3 regions of the Mesorhizobium sp. P2_D1 genome follow, and region 1 is predicted to be linked to each of the others. Evidence: riboswitches for the same ligand, from Rfam matches in the RefSeq annotation. Region 1 holds a riboswitch; each other region holds the start of a gene.

The links. Region 1 has a riboswitch for cobalamin ahead of AC1D0I_RS13055 (CbtB domain-containing protein). Riboswitches for the same ligand answer to the same signal wherever they lie in the genome.
Region 2: linked by a shared signal. The riboswitch ahead of AC1D0I_RS02620 (aromatic ring-hydroxylating oxygenase subunit alpha) and the one ahead of AC1D0I_RS13055 (CbtB domain-containing protein) in region 1 are both predicted to bind cobalamin.
Region 3: linked by a shared signal. The riboswitch ahead of bluB (5,6-dimethylbenzimidazole synthase) and the one ahead of AC1D0I_RS13055 (CbtB domain-containing protein) in region 1 are both predicted to bind cobalamin.

The regions. Positions count from the first base shown of each region.
Region 1 is NZ_JBFUDZ010000014.1:75,097-77,352, forward strand. Features, by position in the region: gene cobU (bifunctional adenosylcobinamide kinase/adenosylcobinamide-phosphate guanylyltransferase) at 1-207, opposite strand, end outside; gene AC1D0I_RS13050 (CbtA family protein) at 200-1,003, opposite strand; gene AC1D0I_RS13055 (CbtB domain-containing protein) at 1,019-1,198, opposite strand; cobalamin riboswitch at 1,235-1,431, opposite strand; gene AC1D0I_RS13060 (aromatic ring-hydroxylating oxygenase subunit alpha) at 1,573-2,256, shown strand, end outside.
Region 2 is NZ_JBFUDZ010000002.1:21,318-23,573, reverse strand. Features, by position in the region: gene AC1D0I_RS02620 (aromatic ring-hydroxylating oxygenase subunit alpha) at 1-1,133, opposite strand, end outside; cobalamin riboswitch at 1,248-1,449, opposite strand; gene AC1D0I_RS02615 (DUF680 domain-containing protein) at 1,961-2,161, shown strand; gene AC1D0I_RS02610 (DUF680 domain-containing protein) at 2,231-2,256, shown strand, end outside.
Region 3 is NZ_JBFUDZ010000006.1:31,531-33,786, reverse strand. Features, by position in the region: gene AC1D0I_RS07445 (exodeoxyribonuclease VII small subunit) at 1-189, opposite strand, end outside; gene AC1D0I_RS07440 (histone deacetylase family protein) at 193-1,119, opposite strand; cobalamin riboswitch at 1,241-1,420, shown strand; partial or broken gene bluB (5,6-dimethylbenzimidazole synthase) at 1,424-2,098, shown strand; gene AC1D0I_RS07430 (hypothetical protein) at 2,215-2,256, opposite strand, start outside.

The DNA of each region.
Region 1 (2,256 bases):
ATCGAGCGGTGCGTCGATGGTCGCCCAGCCCTGGCCGCGCCGGGAGCGGTGCAACGCGATGCGCTCACGCATCTCGTCATCATAGGCTTGCGCCGTGGCGATATAGGTCCATGGCGAGGGCAAAACCGTCGCCAGGGTTTCGGCATGCGCGCTCTTGCCAGAGCGCGCACCGCCGATGATGAAGGTCAGCTTGCTGCGATCAGGCAAAGCTGTCGCGCAGGCTGGTCGCTGTGCCGGTGAAGCGGCCGCGCACCACGCCGACGACGGCGCCGAGCACCAGCCAGAACACCAGGTTGGTCACAGTGACCGCCACCACGAACTCGTGGTGCAGGCCTTCAGGGATCGGCGTCTCGAAACTGTCGGGCTGCGGTGCGCCGACAATATGCGGCGCGACGATCAGCAGGACGGCAAGGATCGCGAGCGGCAGCGACTTGCGGAACGCAATCAGGCCGAGACCCGCCGCGGTCGCCACCACGGTTGCCCACCACCAGATCTGGCGCTGCGTGAGATCGGCCGCCGGCATCGCGGGCAATTCCGGTGGCAGGCCGAGGCCCGGTGCCAACGTGAACACGGCAAAGCCGGCCAGGCCCCAGAACACGCCCTGGCGCCAATTGCCGATGCCGCCGGCGAATTCGGAAACCGCGACCAGGATCAGCGCAAAACCGATGCCGGTGACGATATTGGCGACAACGCTGAAGGCGAAACGCTCGAAACCGTCGGCCGGTGCCCAGCCTTCGTCTTCCGCGGCCGGCGCGGCTGCTTCCGCCGGCGCCGGGGCGGCAGAACTCATGGCATTCCCCGCCGGAGCGGCCGTGCTCATGGCATTGGTATCGGTTGCGGCCGGAGCGGCATGGTCATGGTGGTGGCCGCCGCCGGCCTGTTCGTAGACTTCCGCCTTGAGGATCAGCGGCACGGTGGCATAGGCCTGCAGGCAGGCGAGAACGACGCCGGCCACGAGCCCTGCGATCGCCGCGATGAACACGACGTTGCGAAACAGGTTCATGATGTCAAATCCTCGTCAGTGGCAGGGAAACGCCATCGAATGGCGATAGTCGTGAGCCGCATTGTGGACCGCATCGATATGCGAGAAGCCGACAAAGCCGACGACGAAGATGCCGATCAGCGCCACGAGTGCAAGCTGCATGAAGCGCGACTGCGAGGAGACGGAGGCGCCGAGGGAGACGGAAGCGGTAGTCATGTCTTGTCCTTTCACCCTCCACCCGAGGGCATCGAAGTCAGTTTCCTGTCGCCGGCAGGTCTCCTGGCTCGCGGATCAGCGCCCTTCCCCACCTTCCCGAAGAGAAACCTTCAGTGGCATATGGAGAGGACTACCGCACACAGTTGCGGGGGCAGCCACGGCATTGGGCAACAAGTCCGCCCGCACCGCATTCCCTCTTGGCTCCAAACGGAACCGACGACAAGCGCGACTATAGGGAAAATCGTCGCGACCGGCAAACCAAATTCCGCCGACAACCAGCGCGATTGCGCCATCCAGATAAATCGGGTCTCCGGCACAACAATTGACAATTCCCGTGGTCGGGTGTCGGCTGACAAGTCCACAGGAAGCCAGCCATGCAGCCCATTGCCAGCGAGCGCGATCCCTACAACGGCCTGACCCGGGCCGAACCGACGCTGCCATCGTCGGCCTATTGGGATGCGGACAGTTATCAGCGCGATCTCGACGCCATCTGGTACAAAAGCTGGTTGCTCGTCTGCCGCGAGGCCGACCTTGCGCAGCCGCTTTCATTCCGCACCTTCCGCGTCGGCACGCAGGAAATCGTCGTGCTCCGCGACGAGACCGGCGAACTGCGCGCTTTTCACAACACTTGCCGCCATCGCGGCTCGCAGCTTTGCCAGGAAGGCGAAGGCCGGCTGAAGGCGCGGCTCATCACCTGCCCCTACCACGCCTGGTCCTATTCGCTGCGCGGAGACCTCGTGCGCGTGCCGTCGAAGTCGCTGCCGGAAGGCTTCGACAAGGCAAATCATCCGCTCTATCGCGTGGCGCTCTCCGTGTGGCGCGGTTTTGTCTTCGTCAATCTGCAGGAGGACGCCGCCGGCTCGGCGGAAACCTCCTTCGATCCGGCGTCCGGCAGTCTCGCCAACTGGCCGCTGGAAACGCTTGTTACCGGCCATGTGCTGCGCAAGGTGATGAACTGCAACTGGAAGATCTTTTGGGAAAACTTCAACGAGTGCCTGCATTGTCCAGGCGTCCACAAGGACCTGTCGCGGCTGGTGCCGATCTATGGCCGCGGCCTG
Region 2 (2,256 bases), on a different contig from region 1:
CCGGGCTCGTAGGCGGGCGACAGGATGCCGAAGGCGTTTTCCTCGACGATCCGCCGGTCCTGGTCGTTCGTCTCGGTCCAGACGTGTGTGAGTTCGTCGAGATCGTAATCGACGCCTTCGACCGCATCCTTGTGAACCAGCCATTTGGTCGTCACCGCGGTCTCCGTGGCGCTGATCGGCAACACCCGGAAGGTGACGGCGTGGTCGCCCAGAATGTGGTTCCAGGTCGTCGGATAGTGATAGAGCAGCAAGGAGCCGATGCGGTCGGTTGAAACGCCGTCGGACAGGTTCTTCTTGACTGCACGCTTTCCCGTCATCGTGTAGCTGACGGCATCGCGCAGCAGCGGCGCGCGGGTGGCGCGGTACTGTCCGGCCGGGTCGATGCGGAATTTGCTCGGCAGGCCGGCCGCTTCGCATTTCGCCCAGTGCGCAAGCATTTCCGGGTCGCTGTCGGCGCCTTGCACGCCGGTCACCGTGGGTGCCTCTGGAAACGTCTTGCAGAGCTCCGGATGATTGCCGGCGCAATGATAGCACTCGCGGTTGTTTTCCCAGACCAGCTTCCAGTTGCCCTTCTCGACAGTGGTCGACTCGAACGCCACCTTGGCTTCGCGCAGCCGGTGCGGCAAAAGGTAGGGCTCGATCATTGCGCGCATCGGTGCGAAATCCGCCGGCTCCTTGGCAAGGCAGATGAAAATGTAGCCACCGACGCTTTGGCAGGCGACTGGCTTCAAGCCGAACTGGCTCTTGTCGAAACTGTCGGCCATCTGCCTGGCAAACAAGAGCCTTCCGTCCAGCTCGTAGGTCCATTGGTGATAGGGGCAGACCAGCTTTGCCGCCGTGCCTTTGTCGGAATTGCAGACGCGGCTGCCGCGATGGCGGCAGGAATTGTGGAAGGCGTTGATATTGCCCTTCTGGTCGCGGACAAGCACGACTGGATAGTCGCCAATCTGCGCCGTGATGTAGCTGCCCGGCTTCGGCAGCTCGCAATCATGACCGATGAACAGCCAGTCGCGATACCAGATCAGCTCCATGTCGAGCTTGAAATAGTCTGGATCGGTGTAGAAGGGCTGTTCCAGTGAAAAGCCTTGCCGCCGGCCACTCAAGAGCCTCAGCATGTCGTTGCGAGCATCCATGTCCTGTCCTCGTTTCTAAGGACTGAACTGGTGGTGACGGAGGAAGGATTGGACGCAGGCCGGCGATGCGCCGGACATGCACTATCCGCCTCTTGACCGCCCACCGCGATCAGTCGAGTCTAGACATCTCGGGCTGGTTTCCGGGCTCTGGAGTTGTCCTTGCGGACCATCGCGACACCTTCCCAGGCGTTTGCCCAGTGGTCTCCCGTTGCGACTTGAACTCCACCACCGTTGCGGGGGCAGCGCCGGATTCTGACCGGCTTCCCAATTCTCCGCCTCGTCGTCACGAAGCGGCACCTGAGATGACATGATCTAATCACGATCGCGGGCGCGTCATCGGCATGAAAACGACATCGTATCCATGCGGCGCGACACGCTTGCGAAACGTTCCGGTCGGCGATCGCGAAGCGGAAGCCTTTCTCTTGGGTAACCATAGCCGGCTCCAATCTAGCCGAATCCGACCCCTTGCCAGGAAGCAAAAAAGGTCAAAGGTATCGAAAAGTGACTATTAGCTGCCGCTAAAATCGAACCGAACGGTTCGTTTCTGTTGACGGTGCGTGCAGGACGTGTGAACGCTGGGCCTCCGACACAGTTGGTGATCGGGGTGCCTACTTCGTACAACTATTTGATATAACTTAGAAAAACATTGAGTGTGGAAACCCGTGGCACAATTTCAAGTGGTGGATTCTTGGTCCACGTGGAACAACTTCGTGATTGGCAATGGCTGGATGGCTCTCCCACATCGGGACTGTCCGAACGACGCGATTTCTTCCCAAGACACGCCGCTAGACGGACGGCAAAAATAAGAAATACTGGAGTACCAAAAAATGAAAAAGATTATCCTCACTGCCGCCGCCCTTCTGGCCATTTCCGGCAGCGCCTTCGCGAACAGCGACCACTATGGTTCGAATGCCCCGGCAGCCACCGCTGCTGTCGACAGCTCGTACACCGCTTCGACCAAGAAGTCGGAGCCGGCTGCTCAGACGCCTGCCCAGGGTAGCAACCGTAACCTCTTCGGCAACAACTAACAGCCGATTCCCAGAAGCCGGCGGGCTCTCCCGCCGTCCTGGCGAAATCCAGAATTCAGGAGACTTGAGATGAAGAAGATCATGCTTGCTGCCGC
Region 3 (2,256 bases), on a different contig from region 1:
GACCTTGTCCTCGGCGGCCTTCAGCAGCCGGTCGCAATGCGCCTTCAGCGCCTCGCCGCGCTCATAGATCCTGATCGACTGGTCGAGCGGCACGTCGCCACGCTCCAGATCATCGACGATCTTTTCCAGCGCATCGAGTGCCTGCTCGAAGCTCATCGCCTTGACGTCTTCGTTGGTCTCACCAGCCATCATTCATCCTTTCATCAGTCGCCCGACATGGGCGGCGACCGAAAATGCCAGTCCCTGCAGATCGTAGCCACCCTCTAGCAGGCTGACGAGCCGGTTGCCGCTGTGGCGCGTGGCGCGCTGCATAAGCTGGCCGGTCGCCCAGTCGAAATCATCCTCTGTCAGGTTGATTTCGGCCAGCGGATCGCGATGGTGCGCGTCGAACCCCGCCGAAATGATGATCAGGTCGGGCGCGAAATTGTCGAGCGCCGGCAGGATACGCGACAGCAAGGCATCACGAAAAACCTCGCTGCCGGTCTGCGGCGCCAGCGGCGCGTTGACGATGTTGCCGGCGCCGGTTTCGCTCTTCGCCCCGGTGCCGGGATAAAGCGGCATCTGGTGCGTCGAGCAATAGAGCACCGACGGATCGTCCCAGAAAATGTCCTGCGTGCCGTTGCCGTGATGCACGTCCCAGTCGACGACCGCAACGCGCTCGACGCCATGTTTCTTCTGCGCGTAGCGCGCGGCGATCGCCGCCGTGTTGAAGAGGCAGAAGCCCATGGCCGTGGTTTTTTCGGCATGGTGGCCGGGCGGCCGTGCGGCGACGAAGACATTGTCGGCGCGGCCGGCAAAGACATCGTCTACGGCGGCGTTGGCGGCGCCGATCGCGGTTATGGCCGCTTGCCAGCTCTTCGGGCTGACTGACGTGTCGGCGTCGATGCGGGCGATGCCCTCGTCGGGAATGGCGGCGCGGACGCGGGCGACGAAATCGGCGGGATGCGCGTAGAGAATGGTGGCCTCGTCGCCTTCAGGCGCCTTGATGCGATCGAGCCCGACAAAAGCCTCATCGTCGAGCACCCGTTCGATGGCGCGCAACCGGTCCGGCCGCTCGGGGTGACCGGGCGGCGTGATGTGTTCAAGGAAGATCGGATGGGTATAGAGACGTGTGGCCATCCTCCCTATCTAGTGCCCCGACGTCGCGATGGCCATGCGTTGTGGCCTGATGGCTGGGGAAAATCACACATGCGTCCATCGGTGTCGCTGCAGGCATTGGCGTCGTCAGCGCTTCGGCGTAAGGTCGCTGCCACTGCCTGGTGCCCGCCGCAAGCGGGAGAATCGGGAACACGGTTGAACTCCGTGGCGTGCCCAACGCTGTAAGGGGGACCGCGCCGGTAAATGCCACTGTCGATGACGGGAAGGCACCGGACGCGGGTTGATCCCGAGCCAGAAGACCGGCCTGGCAGGCATCGTCATCCGCATGGTCAGGCGGATGAAATGGATTGCAATCGCAAGGGGACACGCGATGCCGGAACACATGACCGCCTCTGTTGGCGACGGATTTGACCAGAATGCGCGCGATGCGGTCTATCGCGCCATGTTCACGCGGCGCGACGTGCGTAGCCATTTCCTGCCAACCGCGCTCGACGATGAGGTGCTGGCGCGGCTGCTGCTTGCAGCTCACCATGCGCCCTCGGTCGGCTTCATGCAGCCTTGGAATTTCATAGTTATTCGCGATGCCGAGCGACGGGAAAAAGTGCGTGACCTGTTCCTGGCGGCGCGTGAACAGGAACTGCCGGCCATCGCGGAAGAGCGACAGGCGCTTTACCGCAAGCTCAAGCTGGAAGGCATCTGCGAAAGCGCGCTCAACATCTGCATCACCTGCGACCGGCAGCGCTCGAAGGGTTCGCCACTGGGGCGCTGGCACAATCCGGAGATGGACCTCTACAGCACGGTCTGCGCGGTGCAGAATTTCTGGCTGGCGGCGCGCGCCGAGGGTGTCGGAGTCGGCTGGGTCAGCATCATCGAGGCGCAGGCATTGAAAAGCCTGCTGTCAATTCCCGAGCATGTGACGCCGGTCGCCTATCTCTGCGTCGGTCGAGTTTCTGAGTTCGCGCCAAAGCCGGACCTCGAAGCACATGGCTGGGGCCGCCGCTTGCCACTGCCGGAACTGATCATGAGCGAGACCTTTTGCGGACAAGGTGAAGCGTCGCTCAAATCGACCGTGGCGCGCCTCAACGGCTTCGATGCCGCGCCGGCGACCACTGCCGATCAGCGCGTCGCGCCGGCCGTGCCCCAGCGCGAACCGCCGAA